Regions from separate parts of the Rhizobium gallicum bv. gallicum R602sp genome, predicted to be linked through region 2. Evidence: predicted binding sites of a transcription regulator. Region 2 holds the regulator's gene; the other holds the start of a gene.

Region 1 (3,409 bases), 500 kb from region 2:
CACGATGCGACCCGCGCGATCCGTGTCCGAGAGCGCGGACAGGGCCACCGCGTGCCGATCATCGGCGTAACGGCGCATGCGCTCGAAAGCGACCGCGAGCTCTGTCTCAACGCCGGCATGGACGATTACATGTCGAAGCCGATCAGCCCCGAACTGCTGGAAGAGAAAATCCAGCTCTGGCTCGGCAAGAGCGCGCAGTTGCCCGGCCGCTCGGGCCGCTAGGGTTTTACGCCGCAGAGCATCTCGCGCTTGCCGGCGAAACCCTTGCGCCGCTCGACCGCAAATCCCGCCGCCATCAGATTGCGCCTGACGAAGCCTGCAGCGGCATAGGTCGCGAAGCTTCCTTTTGAGAGGGTCTTCTCGCAGATGAGCCGCATTAGATCTTCCGACCACATGTCGGCGTTGCGCGACGGCGCGAAGCCATCGAGATACCAGGCATCGAAGCCGGGTTCGGCAGCCGCAACGCCATCGATTGCCGGGCCGCAGACAACGCTCAAGGTCGTCTGCTCGTCCAATGCCAGCGTCACGGTACCTTTCGGTTGGCCGGGCCACAGCGCCGTCAGCGCCTTCCGCTCGGCATCGATTTCCGGCCAGTGCGAAAGTGCGCGACCGATCTCGTGCGGGCGCATCGGGTAAAGCTCGAAGGAAATGAAGTTCAGATGTTGACCCGTTTGGCGATGCGCTTTCCATTGCCGCCATGTTTCCGCGAAGTTCAGCCCGGTGCCGAACCCCAACTCTCCAATGCGGAAATTTTCCTTGCCGGTCCACCGTTCCGGCAGGCCATTGCCCGCCAGAAAGACGTGGCCGCATTCGAGCCGCCCGTCCGTCTGGCAATAAAAATGGTCGCCAAAGGCCCGCGAATAAGGCATATCGCCGTCGCGCCATTCGAGCGGCTGGCTCGTGCTGCCACTCTGATCGGGATCAATCTCTGTCATGCCTAAAGCCGATAGTGCGGCCATCTCCTCCGGTCAATCGTCCGTCAGCCTGCTGATTGCCGGGGGCGGCATCATGGGGCTGTGGGCGGCGGTTCATGCCGAGCGGTTTGGCATCGACACGCTCCTCGTCGATGCCGGTGAATTGGGGCAGGGCGCGAGCGGCGGGCTGCTCGGGGCGCTGATGCCGCATTTGCCGGACAAATGGAATGCCAAGAAGCAGTTCCAGTTCGATGCGCTGGTTTCCCTCGAAACCGAGATCGCTGCGATCGAAGCTGCCACCGGCCTTTCCACAGGCTACCGCCGCTCCGGGCGCATCATCCCGCTGCCGAAGCCGCATCTACGCAAGATCGCGCTTACCCATTTTGCCGATGCCGAAACACATTGGCATCGGCACGGCCGCAGCTTCCATTGGCATGTCGCAGATGCTCCGCCGGTTACAGGCTGGATCGACCCTGCCGCTGGTGCGAGCGGCTTCGTGCACGACACGCTTGCTGCCCGCGTCGCACCCCGTACGCTGGTCGCCGCTCTTGTCGCCTTTCTGAGGCAGGCAAAGCGTGTGAGCATTATCGAGAATGCTACAGTCGACGGTCTCGAACCGGAACGCGGGATCGCCGACGCCGGTGGGAGAACAATCGCCTTTGGCCGCTGCATCGTCGCGGCAGGTCATCAGTCATTTCCGCTTCTGCAGCGGTTCACGCCCGGATTGGAAAGGCCGCTCGGCCAACCGGTCAAGGGGCAGGCGGCGCTGTTGAAAGCCGAGATCGATCCCGCCCTTCCCACCATCTTCCGCGACGGCCTCTATATCATTGCTCATGAGGGCGGCCATGCTGCGATCGGCAGCACCAGCGAGGACCGTTTTGACAATCCCAATACGACCGATGCTCAACTCGACGCTCTGATCGAAGCGGCGCGCGAGATGGCCCCCGTGCTTGGGAAGGCGCCGGTCGTCGAGCGCTGGGCCGGCCTTCGTCCGAAGGCGATCGACCGCGATCCGATGATCGGTCCGCATCCGATTTATCCGAAGCTCATCGCCTTGACCGGCGGCTTCAAAGTCAGCTTCGGCCTTGCCCACCGTCTTGCCGAAGCTGCCGTACATATGGCCGACGGGCGTTCCGCACCTTTCGCCCTGCCGGAAAGTTTCGCGTTTTCGAGCCATATCATCGCTGCTTCACGTTAAACGTGAATTAGAAGCTGGTGCTTTTCGTTATTCTGTCATGCAAATCGCCTATCTGCTAGCGCATCGACGGCGCCGGAATCGTCTGCGCGCCCTTCCTTGTGGAGGAGATTGTATGCGCTACGCCATTTGCTTCACGCCTACGCCGAGCGATCCGATCAGCCATGTGGCGGCCAATTGGCTCGGTCGCAACGTCTTTTCCGGCGAGATGGTCGAACCTCCAGCCATTGGCGGGATCGGCATCCACGACGTAGCGTTCCATACTGCCGTGCCGCGCCGCTACGGTTTCCATGGTGTGTTGAGGGCGCCGTTTCACCTTGCAGCCGATGTTTCGGAAACGCAACTTTTACGCGATATGATGCGCTTTTCCGGCAGCTTCCAGCCGTTCCGGATTCCAAGGATCGAGGTTGCGCGCCTGCGCAATTTCTTCAGCCTCGTGCCGTCGGTCCCCTGCGAAGACATGCACTATCTCGCTTCTGCGGTCGTGCAGCATTTCGACCGCTTCCGTGCACCGCTTTCCGAAGCCGAGATCGAGCGCATCGATCCGGATGGGCTTTCGGCCGCGCAGTTTGCCAATCTGCATCGCTGGGGCAATCCCTATGTGATGGATGAGTTCCGCTTCCACATGCCTGTGACGGGTCCTGTCAATCTTGTCGATATGCCGCGCATCGAGCAGGCGCTGCGTAGCGTCTTCGAGCCTGTTCTCGCTGAGCCGGTCACCGTCGCCAACATCGCGCTGATGATCGAGGAAGGCGCAGGCGGCCCGTTCCGCGTCCATTCGCTGCATCCGATGGGCAAGGTCAGCGCGCGCAAGATCGCCTGATCACTTTTGTTCAAGAATGGGCGGCCCAAAGATGCTATATCCGGACGATGGACAACATCTCCCAGGAACAGGCAACCGAAGCCATGCCGCTGTCTGGGGCGGAGACGACGCGATTCTGGCGCGACAGCCGTTTTGGCGGCATGGAATGCCTGAGCGCGACCTTCCTGACGCATGAGTTCGCGCCGCATGCCCACGAGACCTTCAGCATCGGCGCTATCGAAAGCGGCAGCCAGATCGCGACGATCCGGGGCGCGCGCGAAAGCTCGGGGCCGGGCGATCTCTATCTGATCAATCCGGGCGAAATCCATGATGGCGTGCCTGTCGAGGGCGGCTATCGCTACCGGATGATCTACCCGGACACGTCACTCTTCCGGGAAATCCTGGAAGATGTCACCGGCCGCACCTTCAGCGGCATGCCGGCCTTCGGCAAGCAGATCCTCCGCGATCCCCGGCTTGCCGAGGCTTTTCATGATGCGC
Region 2 (3,409 bases):
GGGAACGGATCGCAGTTGGCCGTCTCGGTAGATGATCGTCAAGACGCGCGTCTCTTCGTCATAATCGAGTTCAGCAATCGTTTTCGTGTACACCAGGAACCGCATGCCGCTTACACCTCGCTAGTCAATGGAACATCACCAAGGTGATGGTGCCGACCATGACCCACCCGGAAACGATAATCAGGGACATTCTTAACAACGCAGTCTTGATCGTCATGGAATACTCCATATCGCTTCAACCAAACTAGCTGTACTTTGGGACGAGCATGGCCTGTCGGGCCGACCCTCATCCCGGCTGGATTATATGTCTGACACCCCTAGGCGAGTATGGGAGCCGAAGGGGATTGGAATCACCTCCAGCGCGACTAAGCACACCCTCATAAAGGCAGTCGCGTGAAATCGACGTGACACACGTATTGCGAGAACAGCTGCATCGCGCGCCTCAATCTGTGCGCACAGCGATGAGGATAGCTAGACCGTATGTTCGTGAGGTTGAGGTGGCCCGCCCCCGCAGTAAGCTGAATTCGGGGGTTGCTCTGATAGGCCGGAGCCTTGCCAATGCTTAGCGAGGGCGAACCATGAAAAGCGTAATTTTCATCGGCTTGGATACGTCGAAGCTGAAGATTTCAGTGGCGGTTGCCGATGGAGAGCGTAACGGCGAGGTGCGGTTTTTCGGTGACATCTCGTCGGAGCCGGCGTCGGTCGCGTCGATGGTCAGTAAGCTTTCCAGGCGTGGAGCCAAGCTTCACTTTTGCTATGAAGCGGGTCCCACGGGCTACGGCCTTTACCGCCAGATTGTCGAACTGAGGCATGACTGCGTGGTGGTCGCGCCGTCCCTGGTGACCAAGCGGCCGGGCGACGGGGTGAAGACCAACCGCCGGGATGCCGTGAGCCTGACCCGTCTGCACCGGGCGGGCGAGCTGACCGCGGTCTGGGTTCCGGATGAAGGCCATGAGGCGATCCGCGAGCTGGTTCGGGCTCGCGAGGCGGCCAACGACGCGTTGAAGTTGTCCAACCTGATCCAGATCAGAAGTCGCCGAGCGCGTAGCCGGCGCCACGCACCGTCCGGATCACCTTATCGGCCTTTCCGAAACTGATGCCTTTCCGAAGACGCCCGATGTGTACGTCGACAGCGCGCTCATCGACACTGGCATCGTTACCCCACAGCGATGCCCTCAATTCCGATCGGGAGTGGACGCGGCCGGGAGATTTCATCAGAAACTCGAGCAGCCTGAACTCGGTGGGGCCGAGCTTGACTTCCTTCTTCTGCCTGTGAACCCGGCGGGCGTTTTTATCGAGCGTCAGATCCCCGACCTTCAGCGTGCTCTCCAGCAGCGCTGGATTGAGCCGCCGCAGGAGGTTCCGCAAGCGGATGAGGAGTTCCAGGTGGGAGACTGCCTTTATGAGGCAGTCGTCGGCTCCGGCGGAGAGGACAGCCAACCTGTCCTGCTCAACGGCCGAGTCCAAAAGCACCACGATCGGAAGGCGGGCGGTCGCTCCAGTCGTCCGGAACTGGCGGCATGTCGAAATTGCAATCGAACCAGGAGCCGGCGCACCGAATATCACCGCATCAGGCAGCCGCGAAGCCACGAGCTCGACCAGCGACGCATGCGGGTGAAGACAGTTCACCAAATATCCTTCTGTCTCCAGAGCATGCTTCAGTGTCGCGAGCAGATCTTCGTCCTGCTCGACAACAAGTATCCGCACCGACATCTTCTCCGGCCTCCCTGCTATGCTTCCATCGAATATCCTGCACCGCGGACGGTGCGGATGACGTCCTGCATGTTGGAGAAGTTAAGCGCCTTGCGCAGGCGACCGACATGAACGTCTACGGTGCGCTCGTCGACATAAATGTCGTGGCCCCAGACACCGTCCAGAAGCTGCGAACGTGAGAAGACGCGGCCGGGCGACGACATCAGGAATTCAAGGAGACGGAATTCGGTCGGGCCGAGACGGACTTCACGGCTCTTGCGGTGAACACGATGCGTTTCGCGGTCGAGTTCGATATCGCCGCATTTCAGCACCGTGGAAAGCACCTCGGGCTTGGCGCGGCGCAGCATCGCCTTGACGCGGGCAACGAGTTCGGGCGTGGAGAAAGGCTTGACCACGTAGTCGTCGGCGCCGGTGGAAAGGCCGCGCACACGCTCGCTTTCCTCGCCGCGCGCCGTTAGCATGATGATCGGCAGACGCTCCGTTTCCGGGCGCATGCGCAGGCGGCGGCAAAGCTCTATGCCTGACACGCCCGGCAGCATCCAATCGAGGATCAGAATATCCGGTGTGCGCTCCTGAAGCCTGATTTCGGCCTCGTCGCCGCGCAGGATGGTGTCGACCTCGAAACCTTCGGCCTCAAGGTTATAGCGAAGAAGCACGCTCAGTGCTTCTTCGTCTTCTACGACTGCAACTCTCGGGATCATTCGGTTCTGTCTCCTGAGGGCCGGTTGGGAATTGTCATTCCGTGACCGCGCCGACGGTGTTGGCAGTATCGTCCTTCGGACGTTCGCCTTCCGGCTGAGTGCCGGTCGCCATGTAATAGATCGTTTCGGCAATGTTGGTGGCATGGTCGCCGATGCGCTCGATGTTCTTGGCGCAGAAGAGAAGATGCGTGCAACTTGTGATGTTGCGCGGATCTTCCATCATGTAGGTCAGCATCTCCCGAAACAGCGAGGTGTACATCGCGTCGATTTCCTCGTCGCGCTCGCGGATCGACTTCGCCTTGTCGGCGGATCTCGAGGCGTAGACGTCGAGGACTTCCTTGAGCTGGACCAGCGCCAGTTCGGAAAGATGCTCAAGACCGCGGGCGAGCTTGCGCGGAACGCCGGTGCTCTGCACCGCGATGACACGCTTGGCGGTGTTCTTGCCGAGATCACCGACGCGCTCGAGATCGGCCGCGATGCGGATCGAGCCCATGATCTCGCGAAGGTCGGAGGCCATCGGCTGGCGGCGGGCGATCGTGACAACCGCCTTGTCGCCGATCTCGCGTTCGGCGTGATCCATGATCACGTCGTCGGAGATGACCTTCTGCGCCAAGCCCGCGTCGCCGTGGACAAGTGCGCGGACGGCGTCCGACACCATCTGCTCGGCAAGCCCGCCCATTTCCGAGATGCGGCGGGACAAGAACTTCAGATCGTCGTCGTAGGCAGAATAGATATGGGTCGATGCCATGGGGAACGTCCTTGATTGTCTCTACGGTTTCCGACGCCAACAATCAGCCGAAGCGGCCCATGATGTAATCCTGGGTGCGCGGGTCGTCCGGGTTGGTGAACATCTTGTCGGTGTCGTTCTCCTCGACGAGATTGCCGAGGTGGAACATGGCGGTGCGCTGCGAAACGCGGGCCGCCTGCTGCATCGAGTGCGTTACGATGACGATGCTGTAGTTCTCGCGAAGCTCGTGGATCAGTTCCTCGACCTT

The links. Region 2 encodes PhoB, which activates phosphate uptake and scavenging genes when phosphate is short. Its sites were predicted from a motif close to TGTCATNNANCTGTCAT; they were not measured.
Region 1: RGR602_RS13710 (DUF1045 domain-containing protein) is a predicted target of PhoB. The motif match lies at 2,135-2,151, and genes of this name have one in related genera.

Annotation. Positions count from the first base shown of each region.
Region 1 is NZ_CP006877.1:2,758,009-2,761,417, reverse strand. Features, by position in the region: gene RGR602_RS13725 (response regulator) at 1-222, shown strand, start outside; gene mnmD (tRNA (5-methylaminomethyl-2-thiouridine)(34)-methyltransferase MnmD) at 219-935, opposite strand; gene RGR602_RS13715 (NAD(P)/FAD-dependent oxidoreductase) at 934-2,112, shown strand; gene RGR602_RS13710 (DUF1045 domain-containing protein) at 2,225-2,932, shown strand; gene RGR602_RS13705 (AraC family transcriptional regulator) at 2,980-3,409, shown strand, end outside.
Region 2 is NZ_CP006877.1:2,258,848-2,262,256, forward strand. Features, by position in the region: gene RGR602_RS11280 (hypothetical protein) at 1-105, opposite strand, end outside; partial or broken gene RGR602_RS35130 (IS110 family transposase) at 579-1,010, shown strand; gene RGR602_RS11290 (winged helix-turn-helix domain-containing protein) at 1,027-1,713, opposite strand; gene phoB (phosphate regulon transcriptional regulator PhoB) at 1,731-2,414, opposite strand; gene phoU (phosphate signaling complex protein PhoU) at 2,449-3,162, opposite strand; gene pstB (phosphate ABC transporter ATP-binding protein PstB) at 3,206-3,409, opposite strand, start outside.